Regions from separate parts of the Lactobacillus delbrueckii subsp. jakobsenii ZN7a-9 genome, predicted to be linked through region 3. Evidence: predicted binding sites of a transcription regulator. Region 3 holds the regulator's gene; each other region holds the start of a gene.
The links. The regulator NrdR, encoded in region 3, represses ribonucleotide reductase genes. The targets are predictions, from matches to a motif close to ACACNATATATNGTGT.
Positions count from the first base shown of each region.

Region 1: a site for NrdR is predicted at 5,299-5,314, ahead of nrdJ (ribonucleoside-triphosphate reductase, adenosylcobalamin-dependent). Genes of this name have one in related genera too.
Region 2: a site for NrdR is predicted at 7,870-7,885, ahead of nrdD (anaerobic ribonucleoside-triphosphate reductase). Genes of this name have one in related genera too.

Region 1 covers NZ_CP018218.1:439,207-450,015, reverse strand. Annotated here, with positions in the region: gene LJ046_RS02425 (carbohydrate ABC transporter permease) at 1-584, opposite strand, end outside; gene LJ046_RS02420 (ABC transporter ATP-binding protein) at 584-1,669, opposite strand; partial or broken gene LJ046_RS02415 (IS30 family transposase) at 1,792-2,830, opposite strand; gene nrdJ (ribonucleoside-triphosphate reductase, adenosylcobalamin-dependent) at 3,010-5,229, opposite strand; gene LJ046_RS02405 (aldo/keto reductase) at 5,526-6,383, opposite strand; gene LJ046_RS02400 (L-lactate dehydrogenase) at 6,502-7,410, opposite strand; gene LJ046_RS02395 (cyclophilin-like fold protein) at 7,598-8,137, opposite strand; gene LJ046_RS02390 (exodeoxyribonuclease III) at 8,217-9,044, opposite strand; gene LJ046_RS02385 (hypothetical protein) at 9,102-9,260, opposite strand; gene LJ046_RS02380 (YjjG family noncanonical pyrimidine nucleotidase) at 9,310-10,023, opposite strand; gene LJ046_RS02375 (biotin transporter BioY) at 10,421-10,809, shown strand, end outside.
Region 2 covers NZ_CP018218.1:553,607-564,415, forward strand. Annotated here, with positions in the region: gene phnE (phosphonate ABC transporter, permease protein PhnE) at 1-262, shown strand, start outside; gene LJ046_RS02915 (peptide ABC transporter substrate-binding protein) at 518-2,143, opposite strand; gene LJ046_RS02920 (hypothetical protein) at 2,395-2,880, shown strand; gene LJ046_RS02925 (metallophosphoesterase family protein) at 2,938-4,338, shown strand; gene asnB (asparagine synthase (glutamine-hydrolyzing)) at 4,435-6,384, shown strand; gene LJ046_RS02935 (carboxylate--amine ligase) at 6,418-7,677, shown strand; gene nrdD (anaerobic ribonucleoside-triphosphate reductase) at 8,042-10,252, shown strand; gene nrdG (anaerobic ribonucleoside-triphosphate reductase activating protein) at 10,324-10,809, shown strand, end outside.
Region 3 covers NZ_CP018218.1:1,631,560-1,642,368, reverse strand. Annotated here, with positions in the region: gene polA (DNA polymerase I) at 1-1,906, shown strand, start outside; gene mutM (DNA-formamidopyrimidine glycosylase) at 1,917-2,741, shown strand; gene LJ046_RS08330 (IS607 family transposase) at 2,839-3,498, shown strand; partial or broken gene LJ046_RS10650 (RNA-guided endonuclease TnpB family protein) at 3,539-5,019, shown strand; gene coaE (dephospho-CoA kinase) at 5,413-5,997, shown strand; gene nrdR (transcriptional regulator NrdR) at 6,011-6,478, shown strand; gene LJ046_RS08310 (DnaD domain protein) at 6,482-7,816, shown strand; gene dnaI (primosomal protein DnaI) at 7,827-8,750, shown strand; gene thrS (threonine--tRNA ligase) at 9,051-10,809, shown strand, end outside.

The sequences.
Region 1 (10,809 bases), 700 kb from region 3:
TTTTCGGTACCGCTTGCCCCATACATATCAGCAATCGTGTAATAGTTAGGATCAATATTTCTCAAGGCACCCATCAAGATAACAATGTTAAAAGCCAAGCTTGTCCAAACACCAAAAATAATGATCGTCGTTAATGACATTGAAGGATCATCAATCCAGTTAGGTGCAGGCAAATGCAACGCTTTCAAAACGAAGTTGAGCAAACCATAGTCACCATTGAAAATATAGCGAAAGACAATACCGATCGCAATCGTACTTGTAACATATGGCATGAAGAAAGTAGTTTCAAAGAACGACTTTCTCTTCGCCTTACTGAAAATCAACCAAGCCAGCATAATCGAGATCGCTAAAGCTACTGGTACAGAAACCAAAGCATAAATAATAGTGTTCTTGATTGCCGTCCAGAACTCGGGATCTTTGAAAATATACTGATAATTGCTAAAGCCCGTCCAATCCAAGGCAATTAACGGTCCACCTTGAAAACTCATAACAAAGGCCCGCAAAATTGGGAAAATACTAAAGCCCGTTACAAAAATAATGGTTGGAGCCAGAAAGAGCCAAGCCCTTTTTTGATTTTGCTTCATTAGTAAACACGCTCCCCTTCTGGGGTAAAGATGAAGATGCGATCAAGCCGCATTTTAAGGTTGATATTGTCTCCTGCCTTAATTGGAGTTTCCAAATCAACCAAAGAACGAGCTTGAATGCCATCATGATTGAATTTCAAAATACGTTCACGACCTATCAATTCAATATCTTGAATTGTGACCTTAACGTTTCCACTTTCAGCTGGCAAAATATTTTCAGGTCTAACTGACAAAACATATTTGCCATCTTTTAATTCATGCTTAAAACGGTCTTGTTTCAAATCATTGACTGCAATTTCAAAATCTGAGCCAGTAACTTTACCATCTTTGACTTCAACCGAGAAGTTGTCAATTACTGGATTGCCAACAAAGTTAGCAACAAAGTAATTATTTGGTTCCAAGTAGAAGTTTTGAACCAAATCATCTTGTTGAATCACGCCGTCATTGAACAGAATGATCTTATCGCCGATCGACAAAGCTTCTTCTTGATCATGTGTAACAAATAAAGTCGTAATGCCAACTTTTTTGACTAATGAACGAATTTCTTCACGAATCTTTAACCGCAGACGAGCATCCAAATTACTCAATGGTTCATCCATAAGCAAGATCTTAGGTTCTTGCACCAAGGCACGGGCAATCGCTACACGCTGCTGTTGACCACCGGAAAGCAGACCAGGTTTTTGATCCGCAAATTCATCAATCTGCGTTAAATTCATGTACTTTCTAGCAACCTTTTCAGCTTCAGCCTTAGGACGCTTATTCTTGCCGACCGTTAATGGAAACATAATGTTTTGCAAGACAGTCATATGCGGATATAGGGCATAGTTCTGGAAAACATAACCGATTTGCCGATCCTTAGGCGCGGTTTTTACTACCGACTTGCCATCAAATAAAATGTCACCGCTAGTTGGTGTAAGAAGACCGGCCAGCATATTCAAAATGGTCGTCTTTCCACAGCCGGAAGGGCCTAATAAGCAGACCAGATCGCCTTTTTTAACGGAAAAACTAACGTCCTTGATTGCTTCATGGCCGTTTTCATAAACCTTGCGTAGATTCTTTACTTGAACAAAATTTTCATCATTCATTAGTTACACACCACAATATCTTGATAATTTTCGCCCATTAGTTACACACCACAATATCTTGATAATTTTCGCCAATTGCAAGAATAAATTGAACACTTACCATAACATTTGGTAGATTTTGACTATCTACGCCGGTAAATGCGGTCAAGTTCGGTGTCAAAGTACTCTTCTGGAGTCTTGTAGTTTAAGATCTTCCGAGGAAGAGAGTTGCACCATACCTCGATCTTAGCAATATCTTCCACACTGTACTTATCCATACGGTCTCCCTTGGGAATATAGCGTCTTATAAGCCCGTTGTGCCGTTCTACGCTGCCTTTATCACAGGATGTATAAGGACACAAGAGTCTTGGAAACTTGTTCAAGATCGGATAGATCTGCGAACTCAGATCCGTTGTCGGTTGTGATAGACTTAAAGATTTGATTCCATTTGGATCCGTAGTACTCTCGAAGCTTATCAAATGCCTTCATAACGCTAGCTGAGGTCTTATCCTCAATCTTGATCATGAAGAACTGACGCGTCTTTCGTTCGCACAGAGTAAGCAACACATCATCGTCCTTAGTCTTGTGTCCAAGAACCAGATCGCATTCCCAGTGACCAAAGTCCTTACGGCTTTCGACTCTAGGACTACGTTCATCGATGCTTCGTCCCAGGATACGCTTGTTTACACGGGCACGACGAGTCTTAGTATTGCGCTTGACCTTCTCTGGGAGATCACCGTTCTTGATATCCATTAGGCCCAAGTCAACGTAGTTATACAGAGTTTTGGTTGATACGACCTGATCCTTCTGGAAGATTCCCTTGGCCAAAGCATAACCCACGCAAGCATCAAGAGACCAGCCATGATTATGGAAGCAGTGGGAAACATAGTCGATGAACTTTTGTCTGCGAAGAAACAAGCTCTTGCGGCCGCATTTGCTTCTATGTAGTTCGTAAGTTCTTTGCCCTTCGACAGCTTTATACCGCTTCACATTGCCGGTATACAGGGATACTGTGCCTCTTTTGAGCTCATATCCGACCGTGCTTGGTGAGCAGTTAAGTTCTCTAGCTATAGCACGATTAGAGTAGCCCTTAGAGTGCAGCTCCTGGATTGTAGTCCGGTCGTTCAGCGTAAGGTGCTTGCCCTTTTGGTGTGGTTTAGTGTTAGAATATGAATGATCCATTTTAACCTCTCTAGAAATGTTTGTGGTAATTCATATTCTACCAGATGGTTGAAATGGATTTTTTGTGCTCGAATCCAGTGAAAACGATTTTTCTTACTGGATCAGAACAGTGTTCAGTTTAATTTTACAATCGGCGATTTTAGTTTTTTCTTATGTCTTTTATCGCTATTTTGCCTGCCTTACTTAATTGGGCAGGCGCCGCCTTCACAGTCGGTCTGGTCGACCAGTTCCAGGTCCTTGACGTCGCTGTTCAGCTGGCTGAAGACTTCTTCCACGTTGCCGGTAATTTCCTGGCTGCGCTTTTCGTAAGTCTCCTTATCGATCGGTTCCTTTGGCGCTTGCTGCAGGGAACCGCCAAAGTATGGCAGAAGCGAGGTTGACTTGGTGATAAAGCGGTACTGGCGGAGCAAGGGTTCAACCTGGTCACCTTCGGAATCCTGGAAAGTAATCGTGCAGGAAACCGCGTTGTCCGACCAGTAAGTCTGCAAGAAGGCCTGGGTGGCAAACTGTTCCGCGATTGAAACCGTGCCAGCTGAGGCAAAGTTAGGGTTGTCCGCCCCTACCGCCTTGATCGGGAATTCCACGCAGGTCGTGTTTTCCGTGTAGATGTCGGCTTCCGTCCGGTAGCCGCAGGCCTTCAAGGCTGGCAAAAGCGGGTCAGAATCCTGGAAACGGATCCGCTGGATCAAGTAAGCCCCGTAGTGGAAGTGCATGCCTTCACTGGCACCGGCCAGCTTAGCCACCGTGCCTGATGGCTTGACCGTGGTGTGCTTGATTGATTCATTGCAGCCCAAAGTCTTACTGTAGGCCTGGTCAGCCTTGACCACGGCCTTGTAAAGCTGGTCAACCATCTTAATGGCCCGCTTGTCGTAGACTGGCACCTTGATAGCTTCATGGGTTTCCGGGTCAAAGTCATCCTTGAAGCCGGTAACCACCCGGTTGCCCAGTCTGGTCAAAAGCCAGTCCTGGATCCCGGACATGGAGATCCCGATCCGGCGGTTCTTTTGAATTATTTTCCGGGAAATTTCCCAGTCATAAGGACTGAAGGTTACCCGCTTGGCGTAGCGGGCCGCTAAGGCAAAAACTTCCTGCAAATCCCAGCCCTGTTCTTCCGCGATCAGCGGGAAGACTTCAAAGAGGTTGCAAGGTTCCCCGTTGGCCAGGGAGATCTCCCCACAAGGGTTGGTCCCTTCCACGTCCCCGTCAATTCCAGCCTGGTAGCCATCAATAATCCGGCCATAGTTCTTGGATAGGTCCAGGTTCACGATCCCTGGCTCCCCGTTTTCCCGGATCCCGGCAGCGATCGGCTGGTAGCCGCTGAAGGCTGAATCAACCGCCACGCTGTTGTTGGATGCCCAGCGGTGGTGCATCAGCTTCTCTTGGTCCTGCTTCATGGAAATGAAGTCCTGGTCATCATTTGAGCCCAGGGCCAGTTCCGCTGACCGGCGGACATTGCCGGCCACGACTGCCTTGCCGATCAAGTTGCAGATGTCGGCGGCATCGACAGCCGTAAGACGGCCACCAGCCTTATTATTCAAGACTTCGTTAACGTCCAGCAGCATGGAGATCAAGGGCATTGGGCCGGAAGCCGTGCCGCCGAAGCCATGGATTTCTGCCCCGTAAGGACGGATGTCGGACAAGTCCAGGATCAGCTTTTGCTTACGGTCCGGGTTGGTCTGGGCAAAGTGGAGGTCAATCAAGAGGGCATTGGCCAAAACCCAGCCCTCCCGGGTGTCCGGCAGGCGGTAGTAGATACTGTCAGCATCTTGAACTAATTCATTCTTGCCGACGGCCCCGACCTTGACGGAAGCGTCGTAGGATTCACTGGTCTCATCGACCACCAGCTGCAGGTCGATGGCAAAGTCGACCCGGGGAATCTGGCTGATGTTGGATCTGGCAACTGAGAAGCCAACCCCGCCCCCCTTCATCAGTTCGTCAAAGAGGAAGGAGAAAGGCATGGAAACGGCCTTTTCCTGCTTGCCAAGGTAGCTGGGCACGATCTTGCTGTCCCCGTACTTTTGCGGACGGATGGCCACAAACCAGCAGTTGTTTAAGGAATCCCCGGTCTGTCTCTGATAGTCAGTCCCGGAAATCCACAAGTTCCGGCCAGATGGCGTCGCGCCCAGGCCGTAGATCAGCTTGTAGAGCCGCTCTGCTTCTTCAGTCAAGCTCTGCTTCAGTTCCAGACTTGGGGAGTCTTGAAGGCGGGGATCCAGGTTGATGTTGCCTTCAACCACCCGCTTGACGGTTTCATCCCAGTTTTCACTCCGTCCCTTTTCCGGAAGCCAGCGGGCGTAGGTCCGCTTGTAGGTGACCCAGCCCAGCTTGCCCCAGTGAGGTTTTACACTCGCTTTCACCCGGTCGATAAATTCCTCCGAGAGAGATATTTCTTCACTCATCTTCTCAGGTCCTTTCTGCTTGTCTCATTATTTTTTAAGCACTCCATATATTAGCACTCTTCCTGTGAAACACAAGATGTAGTATTGTGTAACTAGGCGAACACGAGAAACTGTATGTTGGCTTAATTCAAGCCCCGTAAGCCTTCACCCGCTGTCAAATTTTTTTGAAAAATTTTTTAGCAATTTTTGTTCGGCTTTTCCGGATATATACAAAAAGACTATATAACCACCAATTCGTTTTTCGGCATATTATATAGTCTTTCTTATAATTTTTTTACTTCTTTTTGCTTTTGTCTTTAAAATTCTGCTTGGTCCGGATCCAGGACTGGCTGGCCGATCCCTTGCAGGCCATCCAGCTTGGCCATGTCATCTGCAGTAAGCGCAAAGTCAAAGACCTCAGCGTTGGCCTTGATGTAGTCCGGGTGAACTGACTTCGGTAGTGGTAAAAAGTTATGCTGCAGGGACCAGCGGATCAAAACCTGGGCGCTGGACTTGCCGTACTTGGCCCCAACTGCCTTGATGGTCTCATTGCCCAAAAGACCGCCCGTGCCCAAAGGACTGTAAGCCTCGCTCAAAAGGCCGTATTCCTTGTTAGCGGCCGTTACTTCCGCTTGCAAGTCATTTGGGTTGAGGCAGATCTGGTTGACCACAGGCTTGATTTCTGCCGTTTTTAAGAGGGCTTCCAGGTGGTGGCGGCGGAAGTTGGAGACCCCGATTGCCCGGATCTTGCCAGCTTGAACGGCTTCTTCCATGGCCCGCCAGGCTTCCGCGTTGCCTTCTGCCCAGTGGTCCCGGATGGCAACTGGATTTGGCCAGTGAATCAAGTACAGGTCCAGGTAGTCCGTGTCCAGCTTGAGCAGGCTGTCGTCAATAGCCGCCTTGGCCCCTTCATAGCTGTGGGACCCGTTCCAAAGCTTGCTGGTCACGAACAAGTCGCTCCGCTTGACACCGCTGCGCTTGATGGCCCGGCCCACGCTGGCTTCATTGCCATAAACTGCGGCCGTGTCGATGTGCCGGTAGCCGGCATTCAAGGCTGTCTCAACTGCTTCTTGGGCCACATCGCCGTCTGGCGTCTGCCAGGTCCCGAAACCGATTACCGGGATCTTGACCCCATTGGCTAATTCGTAAGTATCTTCCAAACCGTGCAAAGTCATTTTTTGCCTCCTGTCATTTTCCTTACTTTTTGTAATTAAGCTCATTATAACAAAAATCCTCCCGACCGGGAGGATTTTCTTACGCTAAAATTCTTTTGACTTGTCAGAATCGTTTTAATTATTCCAAGCTGGCCAGGCTGTCCTTCAGCTTCTTAGCGGAAGCTTCCAGCTTGGCTTGTTCGTCAGCTGGCAAGTCCAGAACTGGCACTTCTTCTACCCCATGCTTGCCAACGATTGACGGGTAGCCGATGTAGGTCCCCAGAGATTCAACGTAGCAGCTGGTCGGGCCGTAGAACTTGGCGTCAGAGAAGACGGCTCTGGCCAAACGGACCGCGCAGGTAGCGACAGCGTAGCAGGTGTAGCCCTTGCCCTTGCCGACCATGAAGGCATTGTCCTTGCTCAAGCGGTCCATTTCTTCTTTCTCTGCTTCATTGAAGAGGTCCTTGGCTGGCCGGTTGTTGACCCAAACAGTTGACCAGGCCGTGAACTGGCTGGACCCGTGCTCGCCCAGGTTGAAGCCGGACACGTTTCTCGGGTCCTGGCCCAGCTTTTCCCCGACAACCCGCTGCATTCTGGAAGTGTCCAGGAAGGTCCCGGTCCCGAAGACCTGGCTCTTTGGCAGGCCTGTCACCTTTTGCAAGATGGAGGTTACCACGTCACAAGGGTTGGAGATGTTGATGATGACGCCCTTGAAGCCGCTGTCCTTGATCTTCTGGCCAACTTCAACCGCGTTCTTGGTGTTGATCGGGAATTCCGCGAACCGGTCGCCTGTCGTGATTGAGGCCGCCACGTCACCAAAAGCGGTGATGATCAAGTCAGCGTCCGCCAGCTCTTTCCAGTCGCCCCACTTGACGTTGACGTAGAAGTCGTTTCTGCCCAGGGTGTCGCGCAAGTCGCCCCATTCAGCCCGACACTTGGTCTCATTCTTGTCCAGCAAGACCAATTCGTCCGCTACCCCGTGGGTAAAAAGAATAAAGGCCGCCGTGGCCCCAACGTGTCCCATGCCGATCACTGCTACTTTTCTCATTAAAGATTCCTCCTTATTTTTTAATATGTCATCAATCGTTTTCTCATAATAAACAATAAAACAATTTTGTCCAAAGTGCAAGCCTTACTTAATTAAAAAAGTTTCAAGCCAGTTAAAAATTCAGAAAACAAGGCAAAAGTAACAGGAAAGAAAAAAGGACTGCCGCTTAAAGCGAAAGTCCTTCTGCTTAATCTTTAAAACTGAATTCCAGCGGATCCTGGTCGGCACTCAAACTAGCCGGGCTCGGTTCGTTCCGCTTCAAATTACCTAAAGGATAGAACCCCCGGCTGTAGTTCTTGTCACTGGCAAAAATCAAGACCTTGTCGCTGTCCGGGTCATAGCCGATTTCACCAACCGTGGCATGTGTCAATTCCTGCCCCTTAGGGGTTGGCAGCTTAACTGTCTGCTTGCTGATCAGCACGCTATCCTTCTTGCTGGCCGTAAAATCCAGGTCAACCTTCTTGCTCTCCCACTGCTTGAGCAGGCTGACAGAAGTCGGCGTCTTGGGCAGGATGCCAGTAATCTTGCTCTTCTTGCCGGACAATTCCACCTTCATGTTCTTGAAGTGGTGGTTGTCGGTTGACTTGACTGCCTTCCGGTACTCTGAAGTATCGAAGGCGTCTGAACTGCTTTCTGCTTTCTGGCCACCGCTCGAGACGGCCATAATCACCGTGCCGGCAAAAATGACCAGGATCAAGCCGATGACCCCTTTTTCTAATCTCTTCATATACACATACGCCTCATACACTAAAAATTAACTAAAACTTCTTTGTTTCTTCAACCTCTAACTTCTAATTGTAACCAAATCACAGCTTAATTTCCAATAAAATTGGACAATGATCCGCTCTTTCTCCAGTCTCGATCATTTCCGACTTCTCCACCTGGTCAGCCAGGCGGTTGGAAACCAGCCAGTAGTCGATTCTCCAGCCGGAATTATTGGCCTTAGCCGTCCGCACCCGCTGGGCCCACCAGGAGTAGACGCCCTCCACCTGGCCGTGGATCTGGCGGAAGGTATCCGTGAAGCCCGCCGCCAAAAGCTGGCCAAAGCCCGCTCTTTCTTCATCCGTAAAGCCGGCGGAATGGTGGTTGTTTTCCGGGTGCTTCAAGTCGATTTCCTGGTAGGCGGCGTTGAAGTCCCCGCTGGCCAGGACTGGCTTCTTCTTGTCCAATTCTTCCAGGTAGGCCCGGTAGCACTTGTCCCATTCCTGCCGGTCACCCAAGCGGACCAGACCGTTGCCGGCATTTGGCGTGTAGACCTGGGTCACGTAAAAGTCCGGGAATTCCAGAGTCAAAATCCGCCCTTCAAAGTCCATCGGCTCCGGGGCCCCGATTTTCGGCCGGGTCACTACCGGATCCAGGCCCTTCTTATACAAAAACATCGTGCCCGCGTAACCCTTCCGGGCTGGCTCCATGCTGGACCGCCAAACGAAATCATATTCCGGAAAAAGGTCAGCCAGAGCCGCCTGATGCTTTTTGCTTGGCCCGCTGGCCGGCAGCTTGGTTTCCTGCAGGGCCAGGACATCTGGGTCCAGGTCATGCAAGTTTTTCAAGACCCCCCGGGTCATTTCCGCCCGCGGGGAAGTCCCCGTCAAGGCCGCGTTCAATGAGTCAATGTTCCAAGAAATCAGTCGCATTTTATCTTCACTTTCTGTTTTTCTTTACTCTCTGTCGTTTTTACTCTTCGCTTTTTTCTAGATCGCCAAAATTTCCAGGGGATAGTCGACCGTGTAGTCAGCCTTTTCCTTCTTCAGGCTGGCCGGGTCAAAGGCGCCCCAAGTGCAGGCGCAGGCCGCGTAGATGTGGCGCGATTCGCAGATCGTGCCGTCGAAATCAAAAAAGTAATTTTCCATTTTTCCCCAAATCTTTCTTAAAGTCTGTCTGCTTTAAGTATAACGGAAACTAACGCAGAGCGGTCGGGGCGAAGTCTTTTTTCAAGATCCGCTGGAACTGGGCATAGTTGTCCACCTCAAAGAGGGGGTGGACTGGCAGGGTCTTCTGCCGGTGGCGGTGGTTGAACCAGATGCTGGCAAAGCCGTAGTTTTCCGCTCCCATGATGTCAGAGGACAGGCCGTCGCCGAAGAAGACAGTTTGGTTGGGGCTGTAGCCGCTTCTGGCGAAAAAGTAGTCAAAAATTTCCGCGTTTGGCTTCTGCACCCCGGCTTCCTGGCTGGTCACGACCAGGTCAAAGTAGTGTCTTATCCCGGCTAATTCCAGCCGGTGCTCCTGGCCAAATTGCTCCCCGTTGCTCAAAACCGCCAGGCTGTAGCCCAGTCTTTTGGCATAGCGGAGGGTGTCCTTGACCCCGGGCAGGAGCTTGTGGCCGGTGTGGAAGTAGCTGTGGAATTCGTCAGCCGTCTCCATCCCGTCGACTTCGACCCCGCAGTATTTTTTGATAATATCCGGGAACATGATCTCGTAGAGCTGGTTCAAGGTCAGCTCACCCTTTTCCAGCCGCCGCCAGAGACCCTGGTTGTAGGCGTGGAATTCTTTTTCAAATTCGTCACTGATCTCCCAGCCATGGGATTTGAAGAGCTGAACCAGGGAGTCGTGGACCGTTGCTTCAGTGTCGAGCAAGGTGTCGTCAACGTCCAGGATAATTTGCTGATAGCGCATGTGGCCTCCTTATTTTCTGTTGCATTGCTTGTTTCTATTAGGCGTATTAAGATTCCATTATAGACAAAAAACTAAAGCAGTGCAAAAAATTACTTTCAGTTTATCTTACCCCCATTTTCTCCTTTTCCACATCTTGGGCCTTACTCCGGCAAGCAACTACGATATATTGTGGATAACTCCTGTGGAAGTTGTGCATATCTAGTAGCATCCCCGGCGCTTAGTCACTAGACCTGCTTTTCCCCATATTTTTGCATCTTTTTACCTAACCTTTATCTTTGCTACTTTTCCCTCCAGCGATTGCTATACATGTACTTGGCAAAATATCTTATTGACAAAAAGCCCCAGTAAAACTATATTAATCAAGTAAGCAATAGTTTTGCTGGATTGGAGGAGAAAAATGTCCAGAAAAAATACTTTTCAGCTCTGTCTTTTGGCCTTATCCACGGCCTTGATCATTGTCGGCAGCCAGTTGGCGGTCCCCTTGCCGGGCGGGGTCCCTTTTACCCTGCAGACCCTGGTAATCCCCCTAATCGCGGCTGCCTTTGGCTGGCAGCTGGGAACCGGCGCCGTCGCCCTCTACCTGCTCTTAGGGGCCGCCGGTCTCCCCGTCTTCAGCGGCGCCAGTGGCGGCATCGCCGTCCTTTTCGGGCCTAACGGAGGCTTTCTCTGGGCTTTCTTGCCCCTGGCCATGATCACGGGCCTGGCTAAAGGAAACAGATTTTATTTGACCCTGGCGGCCGGGATTGCCCTCTTCTTACAACTGCTCCTGGGCGCTGCTTGGCTAGC
Region 2 (10,809 bases), 810 kb from region 3:
GTCTAAGTTCAACGTTGCTGTTTTCGCGACCATGCCTGACTTGATGCCAGCCATCGTTTCCAATACCCTTTACCGTTTTGACGTGTCCGTCCGGTCCGCTTCTGTTTTGGGTCTGGTTGGGGCCGGTGGTATCGGCTATCCTTTGATCATCGCCTTGAACTACCGGCAATGGAGCCGGGTTGGGATCATACTTTTGGGGATCATCGTTATGGTTGTGGTCATCGACTGGATCTCTGGTACCATCCGGAAGAAGTTGGTCTAAAAATATATTTGAATAATAACTCTTTGAAAAGCTGTGGCGGTTGCCACGGCTTTTTTCTTTTTTAAGAGAGGTCAACAATCAAGCCATCGACTTTAATCATGGCGTTATTACTTTGACAGTGACAATCATCATTACTTGCTTCTTACTATTGTTGCCTTCCTTAGGCAAAAGAAAGAGGCTCGCGTAAGCCGCGAGCCTCTTTTCTTTATTCTAGTCTGTGGTCTATTGTTTGTTGTCTGTCGCTATTGCTGCTTGTTACTTCAGGTAAGCGTACTTGAAGCTGTAGTTTGCCCCGGCGCCGTTGTAGATCACGCCCTTAACGCTCGGCTTGACCATCCAGGCTTCGATTGGGTGGTAGAGTGGGGTAACCCCTTGTTCTGCCAGCAGGACTTGTTCAGCCTTGGCAAGATCCTTGAAGCGGTCGCTGGTTGAACTGGTCGTCTTAGAAGCGGCAACGTACTTGTCGTAAGTCTTGTTTGACCACTTGCCGTAGTTGTATGAAGCGCCAGTAGTCTGCAGGTCAAGGAAGGAAATTGGGTCGGAGAAGTCGGCGTTCCAGCCAGTTGAAACGACGTCAAAGTTGCCGTTCATCATTCTGGTCAGCCGGGTCTTCTTCGGGATGCTTTGCACTTGCACATCGATGCCCAAGTTGTTTTCCAGTTGGCTTTGAACGAATTCAGCTGCCTTCTTGGCCGTGTCATCGTCGTCGCCCAGCAGGGTGAAGGAGATCTTCTTCTTGCCGGTTTCTTTCAATGCTTGCTTGTAAAGCTTCTTGGCTTCCTTAACGTTGTAAGTCATGGCCTTTTCAGTTGCGGCGTTCTTGACCGTGTCGGTGTAGTCCTTGCCGTTAACCGTCGTCATGCCTTCTGGGTCAAAGGTTGTAGCTGGCGTTGCAGCCCCGCCCAGAGTTGAAGCAAGTTCTTTGCGGTTGATGGCCATGGAGATGGCGAGACGCAGGTTCTTGTTCTTGAATTCTGGGTGCTTCTTGAGGTTGTAGGACAGGTATTGGGTCGTGGACATCTTGCGTTGGGTGTAGCCGGTCTTGCCCTTCAAAGACTTGGTGGCTTGGGCGTCCAGGAAGGCAGCGTCAAGCTTGCCGCTTTGGTAAAGGTTGTAGTCAGTTGCCGGAGTCTTTTGAACGCTGAACTTGATCGTGTCCAGCTTGACGCTCTTCTTGTCCCAGTAGGTTGGGTTCTTGACCAGCTTCCAGCTCAAGTTGGACCCGGTCCAGCCAACTTGCTTGAATGGACCGTTGTAAACCATGTACTTGGACGCGGTCGCGTACTTGGAGCCGAACTTCTTGACGGCATGTTCATTTTGCGGGAAGAAGAGCGGGAAGGCCATCAACAGCTTGAAGTATGGGATCCGCTTTTCCAAAGTAACGGTCAGCTTGTACTTGCCGTCAGCCTTGATGCCCAAAGCTGCTGGCTTCTTCTTGCCGGAAACGATCGCGTCGGCATTCTTGATGCCGCTGAACAAATAGGCATATTCAGAGGCGGTCTTCGGGTCGATGGTTCTGCGCCATGAATAGACGAAGTCCTGGGCCGTAACTGGGTCCCCGTTGGACCACTTGGCGTCCTTTCTGATGGTGAAAGTCCAGGTCTTGCCGTCGGCACTGTTCTTGGTGGAAGTGGCCAAAGCATTTTGGACCTTGGCGTTCTTGCCCAGAAGGTAAAGCCCTTCTTCAACGTTGTTGATTTGTTCATATGATGCCTGGTCGGTTGCCTTGGATGCATCCAAGGTCGTCATTTCGGCGGTATTCATCCAGGTAAGGGTCTGCTTCTTGGAACTGCTTTGTGAGCTATTTGACCCGCAGGCGGCTAAAGTGGCCGCGCTAGCTAAGATTACGGCTGAGCTGGCTAAAAGTTTCTTGCTTCTCATATTGTTTGCCTTCTTTTTCTCGTAAAACTCATATATTACGACACAGCTTGATAGATGCAGCTAAAATGCTGATCTGAGAGATATTACTAATTATAGCAAGTAAATTAAAAAACGCCAGGTGCACTTTAATTTTTTTGTCATCAGCTGTGAACTTTCCCCATTATATGGAAAAAAGCGCTTTGCCCAAGTAAAAAAAGCTATTCCAGACCGACTTTTTGCTATAATTAGGGTAAGATTGCAAGGAGGACAACATGGAAAAATTAACTACCATGGAGCTGGCTGACGAGTTAGCTGAAGCTCAAGACAAGATTCTTAACGGTGAAGCAAAGCTAGATACCGGCCGGGTTTACCAGGCCATCGATGATTTGGGCGTCTTGAACGATCCCATCAGCAATTACTTCGATCGGACCGAAGATGAATACTATGAAACTGAAAGTGACCACTACCTGGCTTTGACTAATCTGACTGGCAAGCTGGGCGACCTGCACGACCGCATCTTGACCAACCACGTGGACGGTTTCGTTGACAAGGACGAAATCAACCTGACCTACAACCACGAAAATGCCTACGTGGACGACAATTACGTGCCAAGAACCGACCTGCACGTTTTGGTCTACGGGCTTAAGGTGATCGGAGCGGTTGAAGCCATCGCCGCTGCCGACCTGCGCAACGTCTTGTCCAAGGATGCCGTGCTTTCCTTGGGCCTGGCAGCACACGCATTAGCAGAAAATCTATAATTGAGAGCCGGGGGAGGCCCGGCTTTTTGTGATTTTAGGCTTTTTGGAAGGGTAGAAATGGACCTGTTTAAATACACAAAGGGAATTATTGACAAGGCAGTTGGGTCTTTCAAGCTGCACGCCGTGCAAAAGAATGCCGGCGAGCTCCTGGATCCCATGCAGAAGTATCTGACGGTAGGGGAGTACCATGTCGATGCTCGCGACGCCACGCCTGACGGCCGGCCGTTTACCTTGACGGTCTACCAAGATGACCAGGGCATCCTGCACCAGGCACTCAGTCCGGAAAGCACTGACAGCCTGGCCGCTGAATACGACCGGAAATTCGTGCCGGAACTGAACCGCTTCAAGGCTTTCCGCAGCCGGAAAACGGGCCGGCGCTATGTCGTGGAAGACTACCTGGCCCGCTTTGTCAGCGACGTGAAAAAGGAAATCCGGGAAGGAGACGACTCTGTCAATATCGGGGTCATTACCGACACCCACTTCAAGAATGTTGACAGCCTGGACTTCTATGGCTGGAACGGCTTGATGCATGTCAAAGAGTTTTCCTACCTGGACCAGCTGGATATTTTGGACCTCAAATGCCACCTGGGCGACTGGATCGACGGCTCTGACGCCGGCCTCATCAGCGAAAGCGAACTGATGAAGCTGCGGGACTCCTTTAAGTCCAGCAAGGTGCCTTACCTCATGATCAAGGGCAACCATGACGAAAATGACAAGTTTGACGAGCACCATGACTTGAAGGCCAGCTTCCCGGAGCGGGAGTTTGAGAAGATTATGTGGCCGGAGATGTACCGGCAACGGGAATTGGGCTATGTTTCCCGCCAGCACGGGGTGGCCTGGTTTGACCAGGGCCATGTCCGGGTGATCAGTCTGAATACGTCAGACATTCCCTACATTTTGGATGAAAAAGGGCAGAAAAAGTACGATGTTAAATTGACCCTGGGGGTACGGGAAGACCAGGTGCAGGAACTGATCGAAATCCTGCAGCAGTCAAGCGGCAAGCAAGTTATCCTGCTCAGCCACGCCAACCCGATCAACCGGAAGGGCGGCAATGCCTTGAAGTACAACGGGCGGTCCCTGCATGAACTCTTGGTGGCCTTCAACCAGAAGGAAAAGGGCCGGATGCACTCCAGCAAGGACGTGCCGGCGGAATTCCGCTTGAGCAACGACTTTGACTTCACCGCGGTCAAGGACGCCCGGATCATCGCCTACTTCTGCGGCCACCGGCATGTGGAAGACCAGTACCGGATCAACGGCATCCAGTACGTTCTGTTCAACTGCTCAGCCTTGATGGGACCCAACCACCAGCTGACGAACAAGTATAACAAGAACTTAAACCGGAAGATGGACCACCAGAATGAATTTGCCGGCTATGTCGTCAACGTGGACCTTTTCCGGCGGCGGATCAAGGTCTTTGGCTATGGGGCCGCGACCAGACGGAGAATTTTTTTCATTTAAGTAAAGATTGACAAGGACTCTGTAAACATTAGAGCCCTTGTTTTATAATAAGAAGTTGACTTTATAGAAACTAACTAGAATTAAGGGAGAGAAAACATGTGCGGAATTGTCGCCTTTTACGATCCAGAAATCAATAACAAGCAGGCGGCCATCGGCAAGATGATGGCTACCATCCAACACCGGGGACCAAACAGTGACGGGATGTACACCAACGACAAGGTGGCCCTTGGTTTCAGAAGACTGTCGATTATCGACCTGCGGGGCGGTAGTCAGCCAATCTACAACGAAGACCGCAGCCGGGCGATCATTTTCAACGGGGAAATCTACAACTTCAAGCCCTTAAGAGAGGAACTGATCAAGGCGGGCCACACCTTCTCCACCAAGGCCGACACTGAAGTCATCCTGCACGGCTATGAAGAATGGGGGATGGACGGGATCCTTAAGCGGGTCCGGGGGATGTTCGCCTTCATCATCTGGGACGACAATACCCAGACCATGTACGGGGCCCGGGACTTCTTCGGGATCAAGCCGATGTACTACCAGGACGTGGACGGTCACCTTTTGGTCGGCTCAGAATTGAAGAGCTTTTTGCCCTTCCCTCATTTTAAAAAGGAACTGAATACCGAAGCCGTCAAGCCATACCTGATGAACCAGTACAACGACCTTAAGGAAACCTTCTTCAAGGGCGTCTACCGCTTCCAGCCAGGTCACTGGTTTGAATACAAGGACGGCAAGATGAAGACCCACCAGTACTGGGATGCCGAATACAAGGACAACAACCTTTCCTTTGAAGAAACAGTCAAGAAGATCAACGAAGACTTGAAGGAAACGGTTGACCTTTACCGCAACGCCGACGTTAAGGTCGGGGCCTTCCTTAGTGAAGGGGTTGACTCCAGCTTCCTGACGGCCCTTTTGGACCCGGATGAAGTCTTCTCCATCGGCTTTGACGACAGCACCTACGATGAAGCTTCCAAGGCCAAGGCCCTGGCCGACATCAACGGCTGGCACTTCTACGCTGACAAGGTCTACTCAGAAGAAGCCATGCGGGACTTCCCGGAAATGCAGTACCACATGGACGAACCAGACGCCAACCCGTCAATCATTCCTTTGTGGTACCTGTGCAAATTGGCCAGAAAGCACGTGACTGTTGCCCTGTCCGGGGAAGGGGCCGATGAGCTTTTTGCCGGCTATGTCAATTACGGGATGCACACCCACAACAATGTCATCAAGGTCTTTACCGACAAGCTGAAGAAGCTGCCAAAGGGAAAGCGGGTTAAGCTGGCTCATAAGATCAAGAAGATGCCAAACTTCCCGGGCAAGGTGCACCTTTACACCAACCTGGCTGAACCAAGCGAATTCTACGTGGGCCAGTCAGTCATCTACGACATGGACTACCCGACCATCTTCACTTCCAAGGACGCTAATGCTGTCTTGCAGCCGAGCTACCGGAACAAGCTGACGGTTAACGGCAACTACCAGGAAGACTTCAAGAAGGTCAAGGACCTGGACAATGTCAAGCAGATGCAGTACATCGACCTGCACCACTTCATGCTCAACGACATCGAGCAGAAGGCTGACAAGATTTCCATGGCCCACTCCCTGGAACTCCGGGTGCCTTACCTGGACGTGAAGATCGCCAAACTGGCCAACTCTATTCCAAGCAAGTACCTGGTCAACAAATACGACACCAAGTACGCCCTGCGCAAGGCTTCAGAACAGGTCCTGCCGGATGAATGGGCCAAGCGGCCGAAGCTGGGCTTCCCGACGCCAATTAAGCAATGGCTGCAGGAAGAGCGTTTCTACAAGCAGGTAAGAGACCTCTTCAGCGAAGACTTCGTCAATGATATTTTTGAACAAAAGAAGATCCTGGACCTACTGGATGAGAACTACAATGGGGACGGTTCTCACCGCCGGCAGATCTGGGCAATCTACACCTTCCTGGTTTGGTACAAGCTCTTCTTCGTTGACTACGAGGAAACCGTGCGCAAGTACCAGCACGTGCAGCCGGAAGTGGCCAGCTTGATCGCCCAGGGCAAGCTGCTCTAATCCAAAAAGAAGAGAAAGAGAATTTAATTACTAATGGCTAAATTTACACCAATTTTGCTTGGCAGTGACATCAACGTCTACGGGATGGCGCGGTCTTTTAACGAAGCATACGGCATCAAGGTCCAGGCTTGGGCGGCAACGCAATTGGCGGCCACCCGCTATTCCAAGATCGTGGACGTTGAAGTGTACCCTGGTTTTTCCGAAGACCCGGGCTTCATGAAAGTCATGCAGGAAAAAATCAAGGAATACAAGAATCATGAAGAGCCAGTCATTCTGATCGCTTGTGGGGACGGCTATGCAGAACTTTTGGCTAAGCACAAGCAAGAACTGGAAGGGACCTTCGTCGTTCCTTACATCGACTACCAGCTTTTGGAAAAGCTGATCTCTAAGGAAGGCTTCTACGAAGTCTGTGAAGAATACGGCCTGCCTTACCCGAAGACCAAGATCATCAAGCTGGCTGACTACCAGGATGGGTCATACGCCGACGTGCCTTTTGCCTTCCCGGTTGTCTTGAAGCCGGAAGACCCGGTTTCCTGGCTGGATGTCCAGTTTGAAGGGCGGAAGAAGGCTTTTGTCATCAAGGACCTGGCTGAATTCAAGGACATTGTGGGCAAGATCTACACCAATGGCTACAAGGAAGACTTGATTCTGCAGGACTTCATCCCGGGCGACGACTCCAACATGCGGGTCTTGAACGCCTACGTGGACAAGAACCACCAGGTCAAGATGATGTGCCTGGGCCACCCGCTTTTGGAAGACCCGACTCCGCAGTCAATTGGGAACTACATGGCTATTTTGCCGGCCTATGATGAAAAGCTTTACGAGACCGTCCAGACCTTCCTGGAGAAGATCAACTATGTCGGCATGGCCAACTTCGACATCAAGTACGATGCCCGCGACGGCCAGTACAAATTCTTTGAAATCAACCTCCGCCAAGGCCGGTCCAGCTTCTACGTGACCTTGAACGGCTACAACCTGGCCAAGTGGTACGTTGACGACTACGCTGAAGACTCCTTGGCCGGCCAGGAGACCGTCTATGCCAACAAGCTGGAGAGCAGCCACATGCTCTGGCTGGGCGTGCCGGAGAAGATCTTCAAGGAATACGCGGTCGACAACGAGGCCAAGCAGGCGGCCTTGAAACTTATCGATGCCGGCCAGGTGGGGACGACCGTCTTCTACGACCAGGACAGCTCCTTTAAGCGCTGGCTCTTGATGAAGTACATGTTCCACAACTACTACAAGCGCTTCAAGACCTACTTCCAGGTCAACAAGGGCCAGTACTTCGATAAATAGCCAATACTTTTATAAGCTCTTGATGAAAATCAAGGGCTTTTTTCATCTTTTTTAAATTTTTGAAGGACTTTGGCAAAAGACTAAAAATATTTGCTCAAGCAAAATATTCTTTTTTTAAAAATATACGGGCTCCAAGTCCCGTGACAACTGAATTCTCTCCTGTCATTTAACAGAAATGGACCTTTGTATAGACCACAATATCTGGTATTTTGTGCTATGCTTATCTTAGGAACTAAACAAGATGTGGTGGTTATCCACACTTAATCCATAAGATAGTCTGGTTCTTGTGAGTAACTCGCTTAAACAGCCCCAGAGGCTGATGTAAAAAGGCAAGGTATTTTTGAGAGATAAGAGGTTGATTGTCATGTTAAAGCCAGCAACAGAAACTGTGAGCTTGAATTTCGCTAACGCACCAAAGAAGTTCATCAAGCGCGACGGCGCCCCATTTAAATTTGAACAATTCAAGCTGGAAATGGTTCTGGATGAACTTGGCCTGGAAGACAACGAAATCAAGGCTGCCGTTTTGAGCAAGGTTTACGCCAAGCTGGCCACCTACACGGTTGACGCCGTTCAAGTCCACGCTGCCTTCAGAGCCAGCTTGAACGAACTGGGCTATCTGAATGAAGCCAAGGAATACGAAGCCAAGCGGCAGGAAGACGAAGCCGACTGGCGGGCAGAAACTGACACCAAGCAGCGTCTGGCCAAGCTGGTCGACAAGGATCCAAGTATCGTCCACGAAAATGCCAACAAGGACTCTGACGTCTTTGCCACCCAGCGGGACTTGACTGCCGGGACTGTGGGCAAGACGGTTGGTCTGACCATAATGCCTCAGCACATCGCCAAGGCCCACCTGCGGGGGGACATCCATTGGCACGACCTGGACTACACTCCTCTTTCACCAATGTCCAACTGCTGCCTGATTGACTTTGACTACATGCTCAACCACGGCTTCAAGATCGGCAACGCCTTTGTGGAAGTACCGAACTCCATCCGGGTGGCCACCAGCCAGGTAGCCCAGATCATCACCAGCGTGGCTTCCAGCCAATACGGCGGTTGCTCTTTTGACCGTTGCGACGAAGTCCTGGCGCCTTTTGCCGAAAAGGACTACAAAAAGCACCTGGAAGAAGGGCGTGAGTTCGTCGACGACGAAGACAAGGTAAAGGCTTTTGCCAAGAAGCGGACCCAAAAGGACATCTACGACGCTATGCAGAGCCTGGAATACGAGATCAACACCATGTTCTCCAGCCAGGGGCAGACTCCTTTCACCACCTTGGGCTTTGGCTTAGGGACCAACTGGATTGAAAGAGAAATCCAAAAGGACATCCTGCAGGTCCGGATCGAAGGCCTGGGCCGGGAACACCGGACGGCCATCTTCCCGAAGCTGGTCTTCAGCTTGAAGAAGGGGCTTAACCTCCACCCAGGCGACCCGAACTACGACATCAAGAAGCTGGCCCTGGAATGTGCTACCAAGCGGATGTACCCAGACGTTTTGAGCTACGACAAGATCATTGACATCACTGGCTCCTTCAAGGCCCCGATGGGCTGCCGGTCCTTCCTGCAAGGCTGGAAGGATGAACAGAGCCGGGAAGTCAACTCCGGGCGAATGAACCTGGGCGTGGTTACCTTAAACCTGCCAAGAATCGCCATGGAAAGCCAGGGCGACATGGACCGCTTCTGGGAAATTTTCAATGACCGCCTGGAACTGGGCCGGCAAGCCTGCGAATACAAGGCCAAGAAGGTCACTGAAGCTAAGCCGGTCAACGCTCCAACCCTGTATGAATACGGCGCCTTTGGCCAAGGGGTTAGCGATGACGGCGACGTCAACGACTTCTTCAAGAACGGCCGGGCCACGGTTTCCCTGGGCTACATCGGCCTTTACGAAGTCGGCACGGTCTTCTACGGGCCAGACTGGGAAAAGGACCCGGAAGCCAAGGCCTTCACTTTGGAAGTGGTCAAGAAGATGCATGATGCCTGCGCCAAGTGGGAAAAGGAAGACCCGAACCACTACCACTACAGCGTCTACTCCACCCCAAGTGAAAGTCTGACCGACCGCTTCTGCCGCCTAGACACGGAGAAGTTCGGCAAGGTCAAGGACATCACGGACAAGGAATACTACACCAACTCCTTCCACTACGACGTCCGCAAGCACCCAACCCCATTTGAAAAGCTAGACTTTGAAAAGGACTACCCATACTACGCTGCCGGTGGTTTCATCCACTACTGCGAATACCCGAACTTGAAGCAAAACCCGGCCGCTCTGGAAGCTGTCTGGGACTGGGCTTACAACAGAGTCGGCTACCTGGGTACCAACACCCCGATCGACAAGTGCTACGAATGCGGCTTTGCCGGCGAGTTCAAGTCAACCGCCAAGGGCTTTGAATGTCCGCAATGCGGCAACCACAACCCGGAAACCTGCGACTGCGTCAAGCGGACTTGCGGCTACCTGGGCAACCCGCTGAAGCGGCCAATGGTCCACGGCCGGCATGAAGAAATTGCCCACCGGGCCAAGCACATGAGCTTGGGCATGGTCAGCGAGGAAGCCAGCCTGGAAAAGCAGAAGAACAGCCAATACTAAACGAAAAGAATTATACTAATAGGCAGGAATCATTCCTGCCTATTTTTTATCGAAAGCAAAGGAGAAGCGAGATGCCAGAGAAAGACAAGAATCAGCAAGAAGGCCCTGACGTCCGGGACAACCTGATCCGGATCAGCGTCGGCGGGGAAACGGTCTTTGTGGACGCCAACCAGTACAAGGCTAAAAATGCCGGCCAGACGGCCAAGCCCCGGAAGATGAAGCGCCAGCCCAAGAATCCCAAGCCGGGCGAATGGATCTCAGAAGACTACAGCAAGCATAAGATTGCCGACTACAAGTCCTTCAACTTCGTTGACGGGGAAGGGGTCCGCTGCTCCTTATACGTGTCCGGCTGCCTCTTTGACTGCCCGGGCTGCTACAACCTGGCCGCCCAGAACTTCAACTACGGCCGTCCCTACACCCAGGAATTGGAAGACCAGATTATCGCGGATATCGGCCAGTCCTATGTTCAAGGGCTGACCTTGCTTGGCGGGGAACCCTTTTTGAATACCTGGGTCTGCAACCGGATCATCGACCGGGTCCGGGCCGAATACGGCCAC
Region 3 (10,809 bases):
CGACAGCCCGGTGGAAGTGACCCTTGATGACCTTAGCTATGAGGGCAGCAATATCGACGACCTCCGTCGCTTCTACGAAAAGATGAACTTCCGCCGCTTTCTGGCCGACTTGGCCCAAAAAGGGGAGTTGACTGAAAACAAGACGGAAGTTAAAAAGCAGGACTATGTCGTGCTCAGTGCTGATAACTTAGACCAGCTGCCAAAGGCTGCTGAAGTTACTTTCTACCTGGCCATGTTTGGCGACAACTACCACCTGGCCGACTTCGCCGGTTTTGCCTTGAAAATCGGCGGGGAAACTTTCGTCAGCCGGGACGTCTTCCTCTTGCAGGAAAGCCCCTTGAAGGGAATGCTGGAAGATTCTGCCGTTCAAAAGAACGTCTTTGACTTAAAGCGGACCACTTACGGCCTCTACCGGCTGGGAATCAAGGCTGAATCTTTGACCTTTGACCTGCTCCTAGCTTCTTACCTGGTTGACAATGAGAAAAATTCCAACGACCTGGGTGAACTGGTACAAGGCTACGGCTACTTTGACTTAAAGACCGACCTGGAAGTCTACGGGAAGGGGAAGAATGCTAAGATTCCGGCAGATGACGCTGTCTTCTTCAACCACCTGGCCGGCAAGACCGCGGCGATCGCGGCTTTGAAGGACAGTCTGTTAAAGCAGTTAAAGGACCACGAGCAAGATGACCTCTACGATTCAATCGAACTGCCAACGGCTAGAGTTCTGGCCAAGATGGAGATGAACGGGATCAAGGTCCAGCCTTCCCGCTTAAAGGAACTGGAAAACGACTTTGCTGTCCGTTTAAAGGAACTGGAAGAGAAGATCTACAAGGAAGCCGGAGAAGAATTCAACTTGAATTCACCAAAGCAGCTGGGGGTCATCCTCTTTGAAAAGCTGGGCCTGCCAGTTATCAAGAAGACCAAGACTGGTTACTCCACTTCAGTTGAAGTCTTGAACCAATTGAAAGAACAAAGCCCGGTTGTCAGTGACATCCTGGAATACCGGCAGATTTCCAAGATCCAGTCTACCTACGTTAAGGGCCTCTTAGACGTCATCGATGAGCGTGACGGCCGTATCCACACCCGCTACCTGCAGACTTTGACGGCAACTGGCCGCCTGTCTTCAGTTGACCCTAACCTGCAGAACATCCCAACCAGAACGGAAGAAGGCAAGCAGATCAGAAAGGCTTTTGTCCCATCAAGTCCGGATGGCTATATCTACTCCTGCGACTACTCTCAAATCGAGCTCCGGGTCCTGGCCCATGTCTCAGCCGACCCGAACATGCAGGAAGCCTTCAAGACCGGCTACGACATCCACGCCCACACGGCCATGAAGATCTTCCACTTAAGCAGCGTTGACGAAGTAACGTCTTTGCAAAGACGGCGGGCCAAGGCGGTCAACTTTGGGATCGTCTACGGGATCTCCGATTACGGCCTCTCCAAGAATCTGGACATCTCCCGCAAGCAGGCCAAGGAATTCATCGACGAATACTTTGAGCAATACCCAGGCATCCAGGCCTACATGGACCGGGCTGTTAAAGACGCCAGAGAAAAGGGCTACGCGGAAACCATCATGCACCGCCGCCGCTACCTGCCAGATATTCACGCTAAGAACTTTAATGTCCGCTCTTTCGCGGAAAGAACGGCGATCAACTCCCCAATCCAAGGGTCAGCCGCGGACATCATGAAGATTGCCATGATCAACATGCAAAAGAAGCTGGATGAACTGGGATTAAAGACCAAGATGGTCGTCCAGGTCCACGACGAATTGATCTTTGACGTACCAGCTGATGAACTGGAAACGATCCAGAAGATTGTCCCGTCAGTCATGCAGGCAGCTGTTAAGTTGGACGTGCCTTTAGTCGCTGACGCCGGCTGGGGCCATGACTGGTATGAAGCAAAGTAGGAGGTAGAAAATGCCAGAAATGCCAGAAGTTGAAACGGTCCGCCGGACCCTGCGGCCCTTGGTCGTGGGCAAAACGATCGACCATGTCGATATTTGGTACGACAAGGTCATCACCGGCGACCCGGAAACTTTTAAAAGGGAGTTAAAGGGCAAGACCTTTACCGCCGTTGACCGCTATGCCAAATTCCTGCTCTTCCGTTTAGGCGACTTGACGGTCGTTTCCCACTTGCGGATGGAAGGCAAGTACCATCTAACGACCTGGGATGCACCGGTAGACAAGCATGAGCACCTGCAGTTTGCCTTTACCGATGGAAGCAGCCTCCGCTACGCGGATGTCCGCAAATTCGGCCGCCTGCAATTGGTGGAAACTGGAACTGAATTCCAGGTCACCGGCTTGAAGAATTTGGGCGTTGAAGCAAATAGTCCAGAATTTAGCTTGGACTACTTTGAAAAAGGCTTGAAGAAGAGGAACATGAACATCAAGAGCCTGCTCATGAGTCAGACCCTGGTGGCCGGTCTGGGCAACATCTATGTTGATGAAGTCCTCTGGCAAAGCCGGATTAACCCCTTAACGCCAGCTAACGAATTAACCAAGGACCAGGTCAAGTGCCTCCATTCAGCCATCAATGAAACCATAGAAGAAGCTACTAAATACGGCGGCACGACCGTCCACAGCTTCTTAAACGCGGAAGGGGAGTCCGGCCACTACCAGGAAAAGCTCAAGGTCTACGGCAAGGAGGGGCAGCCATGCCCCCGCTGCGGGGAAGACTTTGTCAAGATCAAGATCAGCGGGCGGGGAACCACCTACTGCCTGCATTGTCAAAAGAGGGTGTGACTGTTAAAAAGTATTAATTTCATCCAGTGCTAAATAGTAATTTTTCTTACCAATTCATGATATAATGCCGGTATCAAAAGATTGGGAGGAAGAAACGATGAGCGAATACATGTCCATATCAAAAGCAGCTGAATATCTTAACGTTGCCAAGTCAACTCTCCGCAATTGGGAAGCTGAAGGACTGATTACGCCGCTTAGAACTGCCTCCAATCAACGTCGCTACACTAAAGAAATGCTAGATGAAGTTCTGCAAGGAAATGTGAAGGCGTCTAAGCCTAAGAAGCTGCTGACCATCGGCTATTGCCGGGTTTCTTCTGGTCATCAAAAAGAAGATCTCCAAAGGCAGAAGGATGTAGTGTCCAGATATTGCGAAGTCAATGGCTATCAGTTTAAGATCATTCAAGATGTTGGATCTAGTCTCAACTATAAGAAAAAGGGCCTGACAGAGCTGATCAACATGATCTGCAAGAAGCAGTGTGAGCGAGTCGTGGTAAATTACCAAGACAGGCTTGTCCATTTTGGCTTTGAAATGATTGAGACAATCTGCCAGGCAAACGATGTAGAGCTGGTTGTCATCAATCAGACAGACAACGTTGCTCCAAATTCAGAACTTGTAGAAGATGTTTTATCTATAATCACCGTTTTCTCAGCTAAGCTGTATGGAAAGAGGTCGCATCAGAATGCAAGAGTCATCCAAGAAAGCAAGAAACTCTTCAGTCAAGCAGACAGTGAAAAAGACTCAGCCCAAGACAGTTAGAGTCTACTCCAAAAAGATAAGCGATGAAGAATTTGCCAGAATGTCCGACTTTTTTGAAAGATACGGCAGATGCCGGCATTTCTTTTTGAACCGCTACTGCGGCATCATTCGATGCTAGCGGTTAATAACTGGCAGGCTCTGCGCAACCAAGTTCGCAAGTGGAACAAGCCGGTTAAAGGCTCAAAAGGCAAGCTAGAAACAGTCTACAATTTTCAGACCAAGCACTGGGTAGGCGCTCTCCGTGAGGCATCTGCCAACATAAAAAGCATGTGGTCGAATCTGGCTAACCGTTTGAAGAAGCTGATTCAAGGAAATGAAAATCTTTCTGCAGATCAGCGCCACCTTCTGTTCTTTATTTTGAAATTTAAGAGCGCATGGCAAGCCGTTCTTCTTCACAAGCTAATTGATCTGCCGGAAGAATACACTGAAGCTTTAACTGAAATAGAAGCTAAACTGACGGATAAGCAAATCAAGCAAGCGCACAGCTACCTGCGCCGGATTACGTACCGCTACCACTACCGAGCACGGAAGTCGGGCAAGCTTGGCTCTAGCATGAATTGTGACTTGAATTGGGCATTTGAAGGAAATACTTTTTCATTCAGTTCAGATATGCCTAGAAAGCAGTTTTCTGTGGAGATGACCAGCCCGTGGAGTTATTCACGCACCGGCGATATCACCGTGGTGCTTGACCGCATCAAGCAGCGCCTTGAAGTTCATAAGCTGATCTCTAGCAAGCGTTACAGCAATGATTCAAAGAAGGCGATCGGCATTGACAAGGGGCTTGCCACCCTGCTTTCCTGCAACAGCTGCAATGAATATGGTAAAAACTTCAGCAAGCTTGCCAATGCCATCGTTGACGAATACGGCAAGCGAAACGCAAATCGCTAGCCATATATGAGTTTGCGCTGGCAACTCAATCAGCAGCTTGAGCAACTGGAGAAAAAGGACAAGCCTTTGTCCAAGACAGCTTCGAAGAAGAAAAGAAAACTGCTTGGCAAGCTTAAGAATCTGGAGCAGAACAATATCGGCAGAAAGTCGTATGAAAAGAGCTACCGGTCAGCTCATGAAACTGTCAGAAGCTTTATCAACTGTGCGATAAACAGAATGATCGAGACAGAGCATCCGGCGGTCATTGCCAAGGAAGACTTGACGTTCGTAAAAGAAAAAGGCGTCAAATCAGATAACAGCAGATTCGCAAGAAAGATGCGCAAGCGCTTGAATTCATGGACTAAGGGCCAACTGGATGAACGTATTGAATATCTTTCAAGCAAGAATTCGATTGAAACTCATGATGTCAATCCGGCATATACTTCTCAGTACTGTCCGATCTGCGGGCAGCATTTTGAGGAAAGATACGGCAGTCATCATGAACTGACTAAATGCAAGAAATGCGGCGAGATGAATGCGAATATCGCCGCAGCCGAAAACATATTGAGTAGATTAACTGACGAAGAAATCACGCTTTACACGCCTTACAAGCGAGTTAAGGAGATTCTTGCCAGTCAGATAAAAGAAGCATAAGCCAAGTAATACTACAAAGTTGAAGGCTCTAGCATGTAAGAGCAGTCAACTTTAACGAACTCAGTTCGGGGTATTAAAATCGCGGCTTGACTGCTTCGAGATGCATCACGATATGCTTGCCTGCTTTTTGCGGGCAAGATGCCTTTCCGACTGCCAGGCTAAAAGTTTCCAGTGGGGCAGATAAAAGATAAAAAGCTATTGGATGACGCTATCCGGCGTTATTTGACAGCCAACCATACTCACTGACCTTAACTTCAAAAGGTTAAAAATCTGATTTCTTTTGCCAAGTTGAATCTACCCATAGATTTAACTAGAAAGGAATATCAGAAAAACTTACCAATACTGATGTGATTATCAAGATTTAGTAAGTTTTATGATTCGGTAAAAGATTAGATGACTTTTTATCTGGGGCTGACCGGCGGGATTGCCACGGGCAAGTCGACCGCCAGCCGGATATTAAAAGAGCTGGGCTGCCAGGTCATCGACAGCGACTTGATTGCCCACCAGCAGGCCGAAGTGGGCCAGGTCTCCTGGCAAAAGATCTTAGAAGAATTCGGGCCGGACTTCTTCAATGAAGATCGGAGTCTTAACAGGAAGAAGCTGGGCCAGTATGTCTTTGCCAATCCTAAGGCTTTGGCCAAATTGTCTGAAATTACCCAAGGCGAGGTCTTAAAAGAAGTTCAAAAGCAGATGAAAGACAGCCAGGCTTCTGTTTGCGTCATCGATGTTCCCCTGCTCTTTGAGGCTGGCTGGCAGGACTACTTTGACGCTGTCCTCTTGATCGCGGCCCCGGAAGAAGTGGAACTGGACCGCTTGATGAAGCGGGACTCTTTAAGTGAAGCAGAAGCTAAAAGGCGGATGCAGGCCCAGCTGCCCTTAGGGGAAAAACGCCTGTTGGCTAGCTATGTCCTTGAAAATACTGGTACAATAGAAGAATTAAGAGATAAATTGAGCAATCTGCTGAAAACTATCGCGTGAAAGGAGCTTCACAATGCTTTGTCCAAATTGCCATCAAAACGCCTCCCGGGTTATTGACTCCCGGCCAACTGACGAAGGGCGGACCATCCGCCGGCGGCGGGAATGCGAAAACTGCGGCTACCGTTTTACGACTTTTGAACGGGTGGAACAGTCACCCCTTTTGGTGATCAAGAACGACGGCACCAGAGAGGCCTTTAGCCGGGAAAAGATCCTGAACGGGGTGGCGGCTGCCTGCCAGAAGCGGCCGGTAACTAGCGAGCAGCTCAACAAGCTGGTCGACAATGTTGAAAACCGGATCCGGGCTAAAGGAGTCAGCGAAATCTACTCCAAGGAAATCGGGGAACTGGTCATGGACCAATTAGCCGATATCGACGACGTGGCCTACATCCGCTTTGCCTCCATCTACCGCCAGTTCACTGACATGTCCAGCTTCATGAAGACCATGGAGGACATGATGGATCGGCACAGCAAGGCTAAGTAGTCCATGTACGAAAATTCCAATCCCCGCCTCAGGTACGTCGTTTTAAATGAGCTGGCCGACCAGTCAGGGCAAGGGCAGGTCTTAATCAAGCTCTACCAGCCCTTGATCGGGGCTTTAGGGGTTGCCCTCTACCAGACCCTGGTCCAGGGCTTTGATCCTTACCGGTCTTTGTCGGCTTCAAGTGCCCTGTACAGCCTGCAAGAAGACCTGGACTGCAGCCTCCGCCAGCTCTGGCAGGCCCTGCATAAGCTGGAAGCTGTGGGGCTACTCAAGACCTATGTCAGCCACAATCTCCGCTTGGGGGATATCCTGGCTTTTAAGCTGCACGCCGTGCCGGAGGCCAGTGAGTTTTTCAACACTTCGCTGTTAGCCAGCCTCTTAAAAGAAAAAGTTGGCGGGGTCCGCTTCAGCCAGCTGTCCCGGGAATTTGCCAAGCAGGCCCAGGTCAAGGAGCGGCAGCTAGACAACCTAGAAGAAGTTTCCGCTTCCTTTTTTGAAGTCTTCCGCCTGCCGGAAAATGAGGCCATCAATCCTTCTGAAGACGTCCAAAAGGCGGCCGAGGAAAATGCCGGCCAGAAGACGGAAGAAGCCCAGGTCAACTTAAAGCAGATCGACTGGCAGTATTTGAAAGACCGCTTCGCGACTTACCAGATCCCGGAAAGCGAGATCGACCGGCAGAAAGACGAAATCCGGTCCATCATGGAACTTTACGGCTTAAGCGAGGAAGAGTTTATCAACGAAACCCTACCGACCCTGCATGGCAGCTACCAGCTGGACGCCGCGGCGATCAGAAAGAGCCTCAACTACAACTACAAGGCTGACCACCGCCGCAAGCAGGTAATCAAGCGCCAGGAAGAAAAGCAGGACCGGCCGAGCGTGGACCAGCAAGACCAGCAGTTTTTAGACCTGGTGAAGAGCAAGTCCCCGGTCAACTTCCTGGATGACATGAAGCGGGAAAAGGGCGGCTTTACCACGGCCAGAGAGCGGCAGATCGTCTATGATTTGCGGGAAAATGTCGGCCTGGAAATGGACTTGATCAATGTTCTGGTCTACACCTGCCTCAACTACCAGCCGGTTTTGACCCAGGATTTGGCCTACCGGATTGCCAACGACTGGCTGCAAAAGGGAATCATGACCCCGGAAGCCGCCATCAAGCACCTGCGCGCTGGGAAGAAACAGGCCCAGTCAGGGCAAAAGAAGAACTACCCGGCATATTCAGGCAGCCGGCGGCTTGAACAGGGGACTGACTGGAACAAGAAGCAGTTTGTCCAGCCGGTCAATATTTCTGATGAAGACCTGCGGAAGATGCTGCAGGGGCCGGACAGGAAAGACAAGTAGGGGTGATTAGATGAGAGCAATTGGCGACATGTTGAGTGATGCGGCTAAGGCCGCGGCAGCCAAGAACGGGCATGATTTTTCGGCGGAATCATTTGAAAAGATGAAAAAACAGGTCTTCGCTGACCCCGACGTCCGGGCCTTTCTGACGGCCCACCAGGACCAGCTGACTAAGGAGAGCGTGGACGCCAGCTTTGCCAGCCTCTATGAATACTGCCGGCAAAAAGACAGCCACGACAAGGTGATCAGCGGCTATTTGCCCCAGCTTTTCATGGAGGGTCCTTTAATCGGGATTCGTTACCAGGCCAGCCAGGACAAGCAGCGCCGGGACAAAGAAGCAGCAGCCAAGCGGCGGATTGAGTTGATTGACCTGCCGGAGAAATTGCGCCGGGTCAAGCTGGCTGACTTGGACATGGCCGATGACCGCAAGCAGGCCTTGTTTGAAGTGGGGGCCTTTTTGCAGGCTTACCAGAGCAATCCCCATGCCAAGGGCCTCTATTTAAGCGGGGACTTCGGAGTCGGGAAGACCTACATTTTAGCGGGCCTGGCCAACCGGGTAGCGGAAATGGGCGGCAGGGTGATCTTTTTGCACATGCCGACCTTTATCGCTGGTTTGTCCAGCCACTTCGGCGACAACAGCCTGCAGACGGAAATCCAGCGCCTGGCGGTTTGCGATGTCTTGATTTTGGACGACATCGGGGCCGAAACCCTCAGTCCCTGGTCAAGAGACGACGTTTTAGGCGTGATTCTCCAGGCCCGGATGGACAATGACCTGCCGACCTTCTTCAGTTCCAACTTTGACATGAAGACCCTGGAGAGCCACTTTAGCGCGACCAAGAACGCGGATGACCCGGTCAAGGCGGCCCGGCTGATGCAAAGAGTCCGCTATTTGGCTAAAGAAGTGGTGGTTTACGGGAACAACCGCCGCCTGCCTTAGATTTTTTGAAAAAAATGGCAAAAAAGCCTTGTCTTATTCGGGCAAGGGGGTATAATCGAAAAGTAAATAGAAGACATGATTCCTCCCGCTTCAGAGAGAGGGGCCCAGTTCTGAAAGCCCCCATTTGGGAGGAACCCCACCTTCTATGACCCCAAAAGATAAATTACAAGGTTGGACGCCGTTATCAGTCCAATAAGAGAGGCCGCTTTAGGCCTGAATTTTGGGTGGAACCACGATGATTAATCGTCCCGAGCATGTATTTGTGCTCGGGACTTTTTTGTTTTTGGAGGATTTAAACCAATGAGTTTTGCTTTGACTCTGCCAGATGGCTCAAAGAAAGAATTTGACGTAGCTGTTTCCGTTGCTGACCTTGCTTCCAGCATCTCAACTTCCCTGGCTAAGAATGCCGTTGCTGGCAAGGTTGACGGGGAAATCAAGCCCCTTGACTTTCAGCTGGACGCTGACCACGAAGTTGCCATTTTGACCAACAAGGACGCTGAAGGTTTGAGCGTCTTGCGGGCAACTGTTGCCTTCGTTTTGGAAGCCTTGGTTAAGGACAAGTACCCGGAAATCAAGCTGGGCCAGGCTGAAGTTTCAGAAGACGGCTTCTTCATCGAAACTGACAAGGAAGACCAAATCAAGGTTACTGAATTGCCAGACTTGGAAAAGGCCCTGCAAAAGGCTATCAAGAACGGCGAAGCCATTGAACACGTACAAGTAGCTAAGAGCGAACTGGCTGAAGCCTTCAAGGACGACCCATACAAGAGCGAACTTTTGGCCAAGGAAGGCGACGTGGTTGACGCTTACAAGCTGGGCGACTTCGTTGACTTTGGCTTTAGCGCGCTTTTGCCAAACACTGGCAAGATCAAAAAGTTCAAGCTCTTGTCAGTAGCTGGTGCTTACTGGAAGGGCAAGAGCTCAAACCCAATGCTGCAAAGAATCTTCGGGACTGCCTTCTTCAAGGAAGCTGACCTAGAAGCTGACCTTAAGCGGCGGGCAGAAATCAAGGAAAGAGACCACCGGACTATCGGCCGGGACCTGGATCTTTTCTTCGTTGACCCTAAGGTTGGGGCAGGTTTGCCATACTGGATGCCAAAGGGTGCCACTATCCGCCGGATCATTGAACGCTACATCGTGGACAAGGAAGTTGCAGCCGGCTACCAACACGTTTATACGCCAGTTTTGATGAACCTGGACGCCTACAAGACTTCCGGCCACTGGGCTCACTACCGGGAAGACATGTTCCCGCCAATGGACATGGGTGAAGGCGAAATGCTGGAATTGCGGCCAATGAACTGCCCATCCCACATCCAAATCTATAAGCACCACATCCGGTCCTATCGGGAACTACCAATTCGGATTGCTGAACTGGGGATGATGCACCGCTACGAAAAGTCTGGTGCCTTGTCAGGTCTGCAACGTGTCCGGGAAATGACTCTGAACGACGGTCACACTTTTGTAGCTCTGGACCAAGTTCAAGAAGAATTTGCCAGAACTTTGCAAATCATCATGGACGTTTACCACGACTTCGACATCAATGACTACTACTTCCGTCTTTCATACCGGGATCCAAAGAACACTGACAAGTACTTTGCCAACGATGAAATGTGGGAAAGAAGCCAAAGCATGCTGAAGGCAGCCATGGACGACATGGGCCTGGACTACGTTGAAGCTGAAGGTGAAGCTGCCTTCTACGGTCCAAAGTTGGACATCCAAACCAAGACTGCTTTGGGCAACGACGAAACCATGTCAACCATCCAACTGGACTTCATGCTGCCAGAACGCTTTGAACTGTCATACATCGGCGCTGATGGCGAAGAACACCGTCCAGTTATGATCCACCGCGGGATTGTCGGTACTATGGAACGCTTTATCGCTTACTTGACTGAAATCTACAAGGGTGCCTTCCCAACTTGGCTGGCTCCTGTTCAAGCTGAAATCATTCCAGTTAACCTGGACGCTCACTCAGACTACGCTAAGAAGGTTCGCGACGAACTGGTAGCCAAGGGCTTCAGAGCAGAAATCGACTTCAGAAATGAAAAGCTGGGCTACAAGATCC